2 regions of the Evansella cellulosilytica DSM 2522 genome follow, and region 2 is predicted to be linked to the other one. Evidence: a T-box and tRNA genes for the amino acid it is inferred to sense, from the RefSeq annotation. Region 2 holds a T-box; the other holds one or more tRNA genes.
The links. The T-box of region 2 lies ahead of pheS (phenylalanine--tRNA ligase subunit alpha). A T-box ahead of a tRNA ligase gene usually reads a tRNA of that ligase, here a tRNA-Phe.

Region 1: it encodes a tRNA-Phe, which carries the amino acid that the T-box ahead of pheS (phenylalanine--tRNA ligase subunit alpha) is inferred to sense. The anticodon was not compared.

Annotation. Positions count from the first base shown of each region.
Region 1 covers NC_014829.1:1,109,156-1,116,412, reverse strand. The annotation lists gene BCELL_RS05140 (hypothetical protein) at 231-1,517, opposite strand; gene BCELL_RS05135 (sigma-70 family RNA polymerase sigma factor) at 1,504-2,046, opposite strand; gene BCELL_RS05130 (DUF1871 family protein) at 2,356-2,613, opposite strand; tRNA gene BCELL_RS05125 (tRNA-Leu) at 2,780-2,864, opposite strand; tRNA gene BCELL_RS05120 (tRNA-Leu) at 2,906-2,994, opposite strand; tRNA gene BCELL_RS05115 (tRNA-Cys) at 3,025-3,099, opposite strand; tRNA gene BCELL_RS05110 (tRNA-Gly) at 3,106-3,180, opposite strand; tRNA gene BCELL_RS05105 (tRNA-Gln) at 3,188-3,262, opposite strand; tRNA gene BCELL_RS05100 (tRNA-His) at 3,273-3,348, opposite strand; tRNA gene BCELL_RS05095 (tRNA-Trp) at 3,372-3,445, opposite strand; tRNA gene BCELL_RS05090 (tRNA-Tyr) at 3,466-3,550, opposite strand; tRNA gene BCELL_RS05085 (tRNA-Thr) at 3,613-3,688, opposite strand; tRNA gene BCELL_RS05080 (tRNA-Phe) at 3,699-3,774, opposite strand; tRNA gene BCELL_RS05075 (tRNA-Asp) at 3,808-3,883, opposite strand; tRNA gene BCELL_RS05070 (tRNA-Met) at 3,939-4,015, opposite strand; tRNA gene BCELL_RS05065 (tRNA-Val) at 4,277-4,352, opposite strand; tRNA gene BCELL_RS05060 (tRNA-Glu) at 4,503-4,577, opposite strand; tRNA gene BCELL_RS05055 (tRNA-Ser) at 4,589-4,681, opposite strand; tRNA gene BCELL_RS05050 (tRNA-Asn) at 4,685-4,760, opposite strand; rRNA gene rrf (5S ribosomal RNA) at 4,769-4,884, opposite strand; rRNA gene BCELL_RS05040 (23S ribosomal RNA) at 4,954-7,257, opposite strand, start outside.
Region 2 covers NC_014829.1:3,393,292-3,400,548, forward strand. The annotation lists gene pheT (phenylalanine--tRNA ligase subunit beta) at 1-1,318, opposite strand, end outside; gene pheS (phenylalanine--tRNA ligase subunit alpha) at 1,336-2,370, opposite strand; T-box leader at 2,449-2,688, opposite strand; gene BCELL_RS15730 (TrmH family RNA methyltransferase) at 2,767-3,519, opposite strand; gene sspI (small acid-soluble spore protein SspI) at 3,697-3,903, shown strand; gene BCELL_RS15740 (BCCT family transporter) at 4,242-5,762, shown strand; gene BCELL_RS15745 (M42 family metallopeptidase) at 5,862-6,938, opposite strand; gene BCELL_RS15750 (dUTP diphosphatase) at 7,079-7,257, opposite strand, start outside.

The sequences.
Region 1 (7,257 bases), 2.3 Mb from region 2:
TATCGGTGCACACTTTTGCAGGATCGGGAGAAATTATCGTTTTTTTCTAGAAAACTATATCACAGTTAGAATCCAATACCACTATTCCTAGTTATGTTACTTTTACAATTAGTCTACTGAACAACTTATTTACTATCCGGAAAAGTTGAATCAATATTCATGATTCCTAATTTATAGGAATATACGAAGCATACTCAATTTCCTACTTCACTGTTTCTAAAACAACTACCTCACTCCACCTCGTAAATCATCCAATCATCATCATCAGGAAATTTTACCACTGTATAAGGTTCATCATACATACCATTCCAATCCCTCACATTTATATTATAAATATGGAGTGAAAGCGCAATGTCACTCGTACCGTAGAAATCATATACCTCTTCCATAACCATTTCTGCAAAAACATTTAAATGATCATCGTCTAATTGTTCATTTCCTTCAATTAATAATAAAAGGGTTTTAGCTTCCGTACTCGGTGAATCTACAGAAGCTCTCGTACCCGAACCATTGTGAAACCCTTGCACATAAAACATGTCAAATACATCATGAATTCCATTGACTTCTTCGTTAAAAATGAAGTTAAATTTGTTTGATAAGTGACTTGCAAGTTCATTATTTTCCCCATATTGCACTCCATTTAAATACTGAATAACAGGAACATTATTGTAATAACCAATAGCATTGGTCTTTAAAAAATAATCGTACTTTGTTGTAAATAACACAGTAACTGGTATCGTCGGAAAATCAGTTTTAATGGTTTTTACAATATCCTTTAAATACTCCTCTTCCTGATTTTCACTTAATAGGAGGAAGGTTGCCTGAATTAGTTCCTCATCGTCAAACTTTCCAGCAGGAAAAATATATGACAATTCGTTAAATTGCAACTTCAAATTAACAACTTGATCTTCCGTGTAGGCATCTTTGTATGTAAATCTACTGAAAGGATAGATCTGACCAGGTAATTGACTTTCAACTAAACCTAAACTTGCACTTATCAGCGTATGGTACCCATCCTCCATGATATAACCTAGATTATTAGTATCAACACCGTCAACCAAAAAATTCTTAACGTTTACTTCACGTACATAATCAATTCGGGATTCAGTGGCATACATCCCATCACCATACTCATACACTACCTCCTCTGGTTCACTGTTTGTTTCCACACCAATCATTTCCCTTATCTTTTGTGTCTCATCAGCTACATCATCTTTACGATATTCCTCTCTCTCTTCGTCTTCTTCAACGACTAGAGCGTCTGTCTGATTACTATTGCTAGGAGAAAAGGAGCCTGTTTGGTAGTAATGAAAAACTAAGACAAATAGAATTGCAGAAGAAGTGAGTAAGACTACTGATGGTTTTAACCAAGTTCCCAGGAAGCTATTCCTCCCTGCTCCACTTTTATTTTTTATTATATGTAAAACTTGTTTTGAGTTTTTTGCATTAAATGGATTACTAGAAAACTTCGTTTCCTTTAAAGCTCGTTTAATATCCTTCTTATTAAATTGACTCATAAGTAATCCCCCTTGAAGATAATACTTCTTTCAATCTTCTTCGTGCCCTCTGCAAACGACTCTTTAACGTTGATACATTCTCTCCGAGTAGTTCTCCCATCTCCGTTAATGATAGATCTTCATAGTAAAAAAGAATGATAACTTCCCTGTACTTAATTGGTAATATGAAAATGCACTCTGCCAACTCTTTATCCATCGATTTTTGAATAATATTATCTTCTGGTGTTCTGTCGGTTATTAATCTATCAATTACACCCATAATGACAACTCTTTTAAAATATGTTTTCCTCAAATAATCTTTCGATTTATTCATTGTAATCTTATACAACCATGTTTTAATAGATGATCGGTTTTCAAAAAGATGATAACTATTTAAGATCTTGATAAATACATCCTGAACAATATCTTCCGCAGTACTCCAATTTTTCACATAGGTGTATGAGACATTCACAAGAGCCTCATAATATTGATTAATAAGTACTTCAAGAAAAACATCATCCATTGTATCTTGCCTATTTAAGACAGACACATAGCCCTCCCCCTCTCCCAATACTTTCAATCCACCTCTTTGACGAAATTTGACATGATTCGGATGCACTAATTCTATAATTTCTATTTATATTTTAGTAGTCTTAGCTTTTCGAAAAGGTTGGATAGTTCTTTTTGTCCAAATACTATGTATAAACACTACTTATAGTAAGAGCTTCTTATCATTAACTTAATATAAACAAAGTGCACGCCCCCAAAGTACTGTATAGGAGGGCGGGGACTTTAAATCAGCAACGCAACTCTACTCTATTTTTCAGCCGAGGGTAATTATAAATGACCTGCTGTCACTTTAGTTATGTAAATTAACCCATATCTTTTTAGCTATTTCAAGACACTCTTCAAGGGGAAAATCCCTACCAAACGAATCATCAAAAATGTCTTTAATAACTTCTGCCACTTCAATTTCATCTTGGCAGCGTGATATTTCTTTCGTTATACGCTCGATCTCAAATTCGTACTCATCATCAGGAGCTCCCATTTCTAAAAGTAGTTCTGGATCCCAATTATTCACGTGCTTAGTTACAACATTGTTAGCCGATCTTTCCATATTAATCTCCTCCTTATAGGCAATTAATACACATCCTTGTGGAAAATGTGTGTAAATCGCCCCCTTTTCCATGTTATACTCGAAAACATAAAAAAACTCATAAACATTGATATATCAACATTTATGAGTTAACTGGTTATTTTAATATTAACGTATATTATTTATATGGTACCGGTGGTCGGGGTCGAACCGACACTCCGTGAGGAACACGATTTTGAGTCGTGCGCGTCTGCCAATTCCGCCACACCGGCTAAAAAGCCTCATTGAATAGCTATAGCTTGTCTAATTTAAATGGTGCCGAGGGCCGGACTTGAACCGGCACGGTAGTCACCTACCGCAGGATTTTAAGTCCTGTGTGTCTGCCAATTCCACCACCCCGGCAGGACTTATTGCTAAAAAATATGCTATTCATGGAGGCGGCACCCGGATTCGAACCGGGGGATAAGGGTTTTGCAGACCCGTGCCTTACCACTTGGCTATGCCGCCAATAAATGGAGCGGAAGACGAGATTCGAACTCGCGACCCCCACCTTGGCAAGGTGGTGTTCTACCACTGAACTACTCCCGCAAAATAATGGCTGGGCTAGCAGGATTCGAACCTGCGCATGACGGAATCAAAATCCGTTGCCTTACCGCTTGGCTATAGCCCATTAAAAAATATGGGGCGGCTGATGGGAATCGAACCCACGAATGCCGGAACCACAATCCGGTGCGTTAACCACTTCGCCACAACCGCCATAATCTTCAGTTGTTATACTCTGGCAGGGGCAGTAGGAATCGAACCCACACTGGAGGTTTTGGAGACCTCTGTTCTACCGTTAAACTATGCCCCTAAAACGGTAGTAAAAATAAATGGTGGAGGGGGACGGATTCGAACCGCCGAACCCTGAGGGAGCGGATTTACAGTCCGCCGCGTTTAGCCACTTCGCTACCCCTCCGAGAGAGACAATTATTATGTTACAAAAAGTTTTAATAATAGTCAAGGGAAAAATTTAATTACTGGTGCTGGCCAGAGGACTTGAACCCCCAACCTACTGATTACAAGTCAGTTGCTCTACCAATTGAGCTAGGCCAGCAAATATAAAATGGTGGCTCGGGACGGAATCGAACCGCCGACACATGGATTTTCAGTCCATTGCTCTACCGACTGAGCTACCGAGCCATTTTCATTTGTACTCTAATACTTAATAAAAAATGGCGGTCCCGACGGGAATCGAACCCGCGATCTCCTGCGTGACAGGCAGGCATGTTAACCGCTACACCACGGGACCTAAATATTAGTACTTATTTTTTATAACAATGTTTGTTTATCTTCTGTTAAAAATTTGGTTGCGGGGGGCGGATTTGAACCACCGACCTTCGGGTTATGAGCCCGACGAGCTACCAGACTGCTCCACCCCGCGACGTTATAAAGATTACGGATGTTGTAATACTTTGTAGTTTCTTACTGTCTCTTCCTCTTCTAGCTACGCTTTGAAGTTTATGCGTCGAGACAACTCGTAGTTAATTCGACGATGTTCTGCTCGTTGCTCCACCCCGCGACGTTATAAAGATTACGGATGTTGTATTGAACTTTCACTTGATCTGTATTTAAAAACTGAATCATTATATCTCATACATTTGTAATGTATGTTCTCACAAATAATAATGTGAAGAAAAATTGATGGTGGAGGATGACGGGATCGAACCGCCGACCCCCTGCTTGTAAGGCAGGTGCTCTCCCAGCTGAGCTAATCCTCCGCAGCGTTGATGATGCTATTTCAGGGAAGTCCCTGTCTCTTCCTCTACTAGTAATGCTCTGTGGTTTTATCCGTCGAGACAACTCGTAGTTGTTTCAATGAAGTTTCGCTCGTAGCTGAGCTAATCCTCCGCAGTATCCGAATAATTAATTGGTGACCCGTACGGGATTCGAACCCGTGTTACCGCCGTGAAAGGGCGGTGTCTTAACCACTTGACCAACGGGCCAGATGTTTTTCTGGCGGAGAGCGAGGGATTTGAACCCTCGAGACGGCTCTAAACCGCCTACACGATTTCCAATCGTGCTCCTTCGGCCACTCGGACAGCTCTCCTTATGGCTCCACAGGTAGGACTCGAACCTACGACCGATCGGTTAACAGCCGATTGCTCTACCAACTGAGCTACTGTGGAATATAAGCGCCCAGCAACGTCCTACTTTCACAGGGGGAAACCCCCAACTATCATCGGCGCTGGAGAGCTTAACTACCGTGTTCGGCATGGGAACGGGTGTGACCTCTCCGCTATCGTCACTGGACTATTTATGAGAGTTTATCCTCTCAAAACTAGATAACATTTTCTGATTAAATGATCGTCTTAATAAAGTTTGGTTAAGCCCTCGATCGATTAGTATCTCTCAGCTTCACATGTCGCCATGCTTCCACATGAGACCTATCAACCTCATCATCTCTGAGGGATCTTACTCACTTACGTGATGGGAAATCTCATCTTGAGGGGGGCTTCATGCTTAGATGCTTTCAGCACTTATCCCTTCCACACGTAGCTACCCAGCTATGCTCCTGGCGGAACAACTGGTACACCAGCGGTGTGTCCATCCCGGTCCTCTCGTACTAAGGACAGCTCCTCTCAAATTTCCTACGCCTGCGACGGATAGGGACCGAACTGTCTCACGACGTTCTGAACCCAGCTCGCGTACCGCTTTAATGGGCGAACAGCCCAACCCTTGGGACCTACTTCAGCCCCAGGATGCGATGAGCCGACATCGAGGTGCCAAACCTCCCCGTCGATGTGGACTCTTGGGGGAGATTAGCCTGTTATCCCCAGGGTAGCTTTTATCCGTTGAGCGACGGCCCTTCCATACGGTGCCGCCGGATCACTAAGCCCGACTTTCGTCCCTGCTCGACCTGTATGTCTCGCAGTCAAGCTCCCTTATGCCTTTGCACTCTACGAATGATTTCCAACCATTCTGAGGGAACCTTTGGGCGCCTCCGTTACTTTTTAGGAGGCGACCGCCCCAGTCAAACTGCCCACCTGACACTGTCCCTGATCCGGATTACGGACCGAGGTTAGAATTCCAGTACAACCAGGGTAGTATCCCACCGACGCCTCCACCGAAGCTAGCGCTCCGGCTTCCAAGGCTCCTACCTATCCTGTACAAGTTGTACCAAAATCCAATATCAAGCTACAGTAAAGCTCCATGGGGTCTTTCCGTCCTGTCGCAGGTAACCTGCATCTTCACAGGTAATATAATTTCACCGGGTCTCTCGTTGAGACAGTGCCCAAATCGTTGCACCTTTCGTGCGGGTCGGAACTTACCCGACAAGGAATTTCGCTACCTTAGGACCGTTATAGTTACGGCCGCCGTTTACTGGGGCTTCAATTCAGAGCTTCTCCCGAAGGATAACCCCTCCTCTTAACCTTCCAGCACCGGGCAGGTGTCAGCCCCTATACTTCGCCTTACGGCTTGGCAGAGACCTGTGTTTTTGATAAACAGTCGTTTGGGCCTATTCACTGCGGCTCTCTCGGGCATACACCCTAATAGAGCACCCCTTCTCCCGAAGTTACGGGGTCATTTTGCCGAGTTCCTTAACGAGAGTTCTCCCGCGCGTCTTAGAATTCTCTTCCCGCCTACCTGTGTCGGTTTGCGGTACGGGCACCAGTCACCTCGCTAGAGGCTTTTCTTGGCAGTGTAGGATCAGGAACTTCGGTACTATAATTTCCCTCGCGATCACAGCTCAGCCTTATGACAAGCGGATTTGCCTACTTGTCAGCCTCACTGCTTCGACGCACATATCCATCAGTGCGCTTACCCTACCTTCCTGCGTCCCCCCGTTGCTCAAACGGTGACGTGGTGGTACAGGAATTTCAACCTGTTTGCCATCGCCTACGCCTTTCGGCCTCGGCTTAGGTCCCGACTTACCCTGAGCGGACGAGCCTTCCTCAGGAAACCTTAGGCTTTCGACGGAGGGGATTCTCACCCCTCTTTTCGCTACTCATACCGGCATTCTCACTTCCAAGCGCTCCACATGTCCTTCCGGTCATGCTTCAACGCCCTTGGAACGCTCCCCTACCACTGTCCGTAAGGACAATCCATAGCTTCGGTGATACGTTTAGCCCCGGTACATTTTCGGCGCAGAGTCACTCGACCAGTGAGCTATTACGCACTCTTTCAATGGTGGCTGCTTCTAAGCCAACATCCTGGTTGTCTAAGCAACTCCACATCCTTCTCCACTTAACGTATACTTTGGGACCTTAGCTGATGGTCTGGGCTGTTTCCCTCTTGACTACGGATCTTAGCACTCGCAGTCTGACTCCCGAGGATAAGTAAATGGCATTCGGAGTTTGACTGAATTCGGTAATCCTGTGGGGACCCCTAGTCCAATCAGTGCTCTACCTCCAATACTCTCACCTCGAGGCTAGCCCTAAAGCTATTTCGGGGAGAACCAGCTATTTCCGTGTTCGATTGGCATTTCACCCCTACCCACACCTCATCCCCGCACTTTTCAACGTGCGTGGGTTCGGGCCTCCATCCAGTGTTACCTGGACTTCACCCTGGACATGGGTAGATCACACGGTTTCGGGTCTACAACAACGTACTATGGCGCCCTATTCAGACTCGCTTTCGCTGCGGCTCCGTCTCTTCAACTTAACCTCGCACGTTATCGTAACT
Region 2 (7,257 bases):
TATCCATAATGCCTTCTACCGTATTAGCATCAATATTCGTTCCTAGAAGTGCATTTATTTTTTCAAGTGATATTTCCACCACATTCGGCTTCGCATCGAGCTCATCAAACTCAACAACGCCAGAAAGAACTGTTCCACCTGCTAATTCGGCGATCATTGCAGCTGCTCGAAGACCAGCCTCTCTCACGCGATTTGGGTCTACCCCTTTTTCAAAACGTGCACTAGCATCGCTGCGAAGACCTAACTCTCTCGATGCTTTTCTAATTGTAGAACCATGAAAATATGCAGCTTCTAATAAAATGTTTGTCGTTTCATTATCAACTTCCGAAGTAGCGCCGCCCATCACTCCCGCTAAAGCTACTGGATCACTACCGTTAGTAATAGCTAAATAGTCTGTCGTAAGCGTTCTTTCAACGTCATCAAGCGTTGTTATTTTTTCTCCCGCCACTGCGCGTCTTACGAGTACTTCCTTTGATCCTAACCGATCATAGTCAAAAGAATGTAGTGGTTGCCCGTATTCTAATAGCACATAGTTCGTTACGTCAACTACGTTGTTATGTGGACGAATACCCGCTGCCATTAATCTCGATTGCAGCCAGAGTGGAGAAGGCTCAATCTTTACATCTTTAATTACAATTGCCCCGTAATATGGGCTATCCGTCTTTGCATCCACGTTTACTGAAATGTATTCGTCCGCTTTTTCACTCGCCTCATTCACAGAAAAACGAGGTAGTTTTACGTCTCGCCCTAAAATAGCACCTACCTCATATGCAACACCTAATAAACTTAAGCAATCAGCCCTGTTAGGTGTTAAATCTAATTCTAAAACGTGATCATCTAAATTTAATAATGGTATTGCATCTGTTCCTGGTGGTAATTCTGTTGGGAAATTGTAAATGCCTTCAGCATATTCCTTGGCTACTGTTTTCCCTTCAAAACCAAGCTCTTGCAACGAGCAAATCATCCCTTCCGATGTTTGACCACGTAGCTTTGCTCGCTTTATTTTCACTCCACCTGGAAGTCTAGCACCAACTTTTGCAACGACGACATATTGACCTTTGCCAACGTTTGCAGCACCACATACGATTTGCGTAAGTTCTTCTTCCCCAATATCGACTTGACAGAGGTTGAGCTTATCCGCTTCTGGATGCTTCTCACAATCAACTACTTTACCTACAACGATGTTCTTGACCCCTTGATTCATTGCATGAACAATATCTACCTCAACACCACTTCTTGTCAGCTTCTCTGCTACTTCCTGCGGTGTTAAATCATCAATTTCAATATAATCCTTTAACCATTTATAAGATACAAGCACAGCTGTTCCTCCTTCGATTAAACTCTCTTAAATTGAGATAAAAATCTCGTATCGTTCGTATAGAAATGGCGAATATCATCAACGCCATATTTTAACATCGCAAATCGCTCAACACCCATACCAAAAGCAAAACCAGTATACTTTTCAGGATCAAATCCACTCATACGTAACACATTTGGGTGGACCATTCCTGAACCTAATACTTCAATCCATCCTGTCTGCTTACACGTTCTACAACCGTCTCCCCCACAAATCGCACATGACACGTCTAACTCTGCTGAAGGTTCAGTGAATGGAAAAAAGCTAGGACGAAGACGTATTTCTCTTCCCTCACCAAAGTACTTTTTCACGAACTGCTCGAAAATCCCTTTTAAATCACTCATGCGAATACCTTCATCTACAACTAATCCTTCTATTTGCATAAATTGATGCGAGTGCGTCGCGTCGTCTTCATCTCGACGATACACCTTTCCTGGACAGATTATTTTTACTGGACCACGCCCTTCATGCTTTTCCATCGTTCTCGTTTGAACTGGTGACGTCTGTGTTCGCAATAATAAATCGTTAGTAATAAAAAATGTATCTTGCATATCCCTTGCCGGATGATCTTTCGGTAAGTTTAATGATTCAAAATTATAATAATCAGTTTCTACTTCTGGCCCTTCAGCAACAGTAAAGCCCATCCCGATAAAAATATCCTCAATTGTTTCCACAACAGATGTTAGTGGATGTCTGCTACCTTTATTTATCGGACGACCTGGCAATGTTACATCAATGCTCTCGCTTTTTAACTTTTCTGTTAATGCTGCTTCTTCTAGTTTTTGTTCCTTTTCCTCTATAACCGTTGCAACAGCCTCACGCACTTCGTTAGCTGCCTGTCCAACTTTAGGACGCTCATCTGCGGAAAGCTTGCCCATTCCTTTTAATACTTCAGTTATAGGCCCTTTTTTCCCTAAATAAGACACCCTTAAATCCTTTAATTCTTTTATCGTCGTTGCTTCATTTGCTTTAGTGATTGCTTCATCTTTTAGTTGCTGTAGACGATCTATCATATCCTCTTCCTCCTTTATATTAGAAACATGGTTACATGTTTAATAGTAATGAAAATATAAAAAAAGCCTTCATTCCCTGAAAGGGACGAAAGCTCGCGGTACCACCCTTGTTAATGATTACAAATGTATTCATTCACTCATACGAAGATAACGGACTCCAAGGCCGGATCACCTTCACAAAATAGAAAACTATTCTGTGCTCCAGTGTCAACTCAAGAGTGAATTCAGCTGTATCCTTCATAAAAATGCTCACAGTCTAAGGCATTTTCTCCCTGGATGAGAACGTATCAGCGTACTACTCTCCTTCATCGTCTTTCCATTATTAACTAGCTGTTATTTTTCCTAATTATTATATATGTTTTTATTTTGTTCCGCAACAGCTATAACATTATTATCTTATCCTCTTAAATGATAAAGTAAAATCCCAGTTGCAATACTAACATTTAATGATTCAGCTTTCCCGTGTATCGGAATATATAAATTTTGATCTGTCATTTCTAGTAGTGTATCTTCCACACCACTTCCTTCATTTCCAACGATTAGCGCAAAATTATCTTGCGGTTGGATCGCATTATATGTACTTCCTTGTAAACTTGTTCCAAAGACAGGGATATTCTTTTCTTTACAAATCTGAACAGCTTCTTTTAAATCCATTCGTTGTACCGGCAAGTGAAAAATAGATCCTTGTGTTGCTCGAATGACTTTTCCGTTAAACGGGTCAACAGTACCTTCTCCTAGTACAACACCGTTTATGCCTGCAGCATCAGCAGTACGAATAATAGCTCCCACGTTACCAGGGTCTTGGAGACCATCTAAAAATAAAAACTTCCCTCTCTCCAAAGGTACATTTTTATTATCTGGTAATTCACAAATAGCAACAAACCCTTGTGGTGTCTCAGTTTCACATATTTCTTTCATTACTTTATTTGTTACGAACACTTGTGGAACATTAGATACTTTCCACTCTACAGGAATTTCTTTGTCAACATCTATAACAAGCTCTTTCATATGTATAAAAGCTTTTAATGCTTCTTCAATAAGATGTACTCCTTCAACTAAAAATAAGCCTGTTTTTTCTCTACCTTTTCTAGAGTGCAGCTTTTTCCAGGTCTTCACCCTTGGATTACTCGTTGATTCTATCGGGTCCATATTAACAATTCCTCCCCACACTTCATACGCTCATATATAATTACGAGATCAGTAATTGAAAACATTCTCAATTTTTACCTTTTTATTACATATTCATACGTCCTATCACTCATACTATAACAGAAATAAATCACTTGTTGTGGTAAAAAGTTGATTCATAACGAAAGGGAGATGACAATGAGTTTTAATTTACGTGGTGCAATCTTACAAAACGTATCAGGAAATAGCGCTCAAGAAGTGGAAGAAACCATTTTAGATGCAGTACAAAGTGGAGAAGAGAAAATGCTTCCTGGGTTAGGGGTTTTATTTGAAGTGTATTGGAAGAATGCTAGTGAAGACGATAAACAACAAGTAATTAATCAAATTTCTAAAGGATTACAATAAGAGGGAGGATGACTCACAAGGTTGATTTTTTGCCTTTCGAGTCATCCTTTATTTCGCTTAGAGGGCACCCTCGTTATGGTTACAAATATTTTCCGCTACTAAAAATAGTACAGTTCTTACTGCTGCTTGTCGTATCATTTATACAAATGAATTTTTTAGTTCTTTCTCTCTAAAACAAATGGTGTCTCTCAACCAACCTCATACGGAACACCATTTGTTTTTATTGTCTTATTATACTTCCCCTAAAAAAAAGACGTTTTTTTTACAACTCAAATGGATAAAGAAGCATATACTGCTTATTTGTTTCTTAAAATCGATCTCTATTATTGGAGGCAACTATGAACAAAATATTTAAAAATATCGTCTTAATCATATCCGTCATTATAGTTATTCTCATTAGTGGATGGGGGTTCCTCTTTCCTTCTCACATGGAAAACACAATGACTTATATTTTATCTTTTGCTATCGATGGCTTTGGATGGTTCTATGTATTGAGTACTGCTGTGTTCATTTCATTTTGTCTTTATTTAGGCTTTGGTCCATATAAACATATGAAACTTGGAAAAGTAAATGACAAACCCGAATACAGTTTTTTTTCATGGATTGGCATGCTATTTGCTGCAGGAATGGGAGTCGGTTTAGTGTTTTGGGGTGTCGCAGAGCCTATGAGCCATTACCATTCTCCTCCACCACATGGTATCACTCCGCATTCACAAGAAGCTGCTGAGGTAGGAATCCTTTATGGGGTATTTCACTGGGGAATCCACCCTTGGGCTGTATATGCAATAGTTGCGCTAGGACTTGCTTTTGCAAAATTTAGAAAAGAGCTCCCAGGATTAATAAGCTCTGCTTTTTATCCCATTATAGGTGAACGAATACATGGTCCTATAGGCAAATCGATCGACATCGTTGCCATTATTGGAACGACTATCGGTATCGCTACCTCTTTCGGTCTGAGTACTTTACAAATAAGCGGAGGGCTTAACGAATTAATTGGTATAGAAAACAGTATATTCCTTCAATTATCGATCGTCTCTGTCATTACAGTCGTTTTTATAGTATCTGTTGTGACTGGAATAAACCGTGGGATGAAGTATTTAAGTATCACAAACTTATATATTGCTTGTTTTTTATTGCTCGCCGTCCTATTTTTAGGACCAACTTTATTTATTTTAGAGCATTTCACAAAAACATTGGGAAGCTATATTAGTGGGTTTATAGCATTAACTTATAGTACTACTCCATATACAGATAATGAATGGATCGGAAATTGGACTTTCTTTTACTGGGCATGGGTCATTTCTTGGAGCCCGTTCGTCGGAACATTTATTGCTAGAATTTCGAGAGGAAGAAGTTTGCAGCAATTCATTATAGGTGTTCTTTTTATACCGACGATTGTAACAGTTTTTTGGTTTGTTACATTTGGTGGTTCCGGTATATTCTTGGAAATGAATGAAGACATCTCTATGTCTGAACAAATTTATTCAAGTCCTGAAACTGGTTTATTTTTAGTGCTGAGCGAGCTTCCATTCGGATTAATATTAAGTCTCATTGCATTAGTACTGATTACCATCTTCTTTATAACGTCAGCTAATTCAGCTACATATGTGTTAGGTGTATTTACGTCTCAAGGAAATCTATCACCAAAAAATGTCCTTTTAATTTCCTGGGGTATTTTAATATCTGCTATTGCTTCTGCATTAATAGTGAGTGGCGGATTAGATGGCTTACAAGCCATAGCGATAACAACAGCTGTACCATTTACACTTTTAATGTTATTCATGATCGTTGCCATATACAAATCGTTAAGGAAAGAGGGGATTGAAAAGCATAGAATAAAAAGGAAAGAGGATTGGTAAAAGAAGCATCGAGGAAATTTCGCCACCTTCTCCTTATAAAAAAGTAGTACAAACCGGTTCTTTGGTCTGTACTACAATGATAGTATATTTACTTAGTCTTTATTGAAATGTAATCGTGTTAACTGTATTTCTATCTAACTTTTTAATCACTTCAACAATTAACTTAACTGCATTTTCAAAATCATCGCGATGTAAAATTGCAGCATGCGTATGAATGTAGCGAGTTGCAATTGTTATAGAAAGTGATGGTACACCATTAGCAGTTAAGTGAATCGCACCAGAGTCTGTGCCACCTGCAGCAACAGAGTCAAATTGATAAGGAATATTCTTTTCATCTGCAGTGTCCGTAACAAAATCTCTTAATCCTTTATGTGAAACCATTGATGCATCGTAAACGATGATTTGTGGTCCTTTACCCATTTTTGCAAGAGCATCTTTATCTGTTACTCCAGGTGTATCACCTGCAATTCCGACGTCTACACCAAAACCGATATCAGGTTGAATATGATGTGCAGATGTTCTTGCTCCACGTAACCCAACTTCTTCTTGAACGGTTCCTACACCGTACACGACATTAGGATGTTGTTCATCCTTTAGACGTCTTAGCACTTCTATTGCAATCGCACAGCCAATGCGATTGTCCCACGCTTTTGCCATTAACATTTTTTCATTTTTCATGACAGTAAATTCACATACTGGAACGATAGAGTCTCCTGGTCGAACACCAAACTCCTGTGCTTCTTCCTTACTTGAAGCGCCAATATCGATAAACATATCCTTTTTATCGACTGGTTTCTTTCTCGCTTCAGCTGGTAGAATATGTGGCGGCTTAGACCCAATTACTCCGGGAATATTCCCATTACGAGTCATAATTGTCACACGTTGAGCCAGCATCACTTGCTCCCACCAACCACCAACTGGTTGGAATTTAACAAACCCTTTATCATCGATGCTAGTTACCATAAATCCTATTTCGTCCAGGTGACCCGCGACCATAATTTTAGGGCCATTTGGATCCCCAACCTTTTTAGCAATTAAGCTTCCTAGATTATCTGTCTCTACTTGATCAGCAAAGGGGGCGATGTACTTTCTCATCACATCTCTCGGTTCTCTTTCATTACCTGGAATTCCATTTGCATCAGTAAGATCTTTCAACATATTTAACATTTCATCCATGAATTATGTACCTCCTTATTTTCAATAAAACAATAATGATGTCCTAAAAGCTATTATACCTACTTTTACGTAGTAGCTCAAATTTCGAATCCCGAAGTACCTTCAATACAATAGATAAACCCACTTCGGATTGGTATCCTTTAGTATCCCTGTTGTTGTCGTTGATAATTCACTTCATTTTTGTTCTTATAGGCATCTATTATATTATTTGCTGAAAATCCTAACGCTTCTCCTAAAGTTAGGTAAGAAGTAAATAAATGATCAAACGATGTTTTGTCACCCTTTTCTCTTAGTAATGATGTTGCATTAATTACTTCAA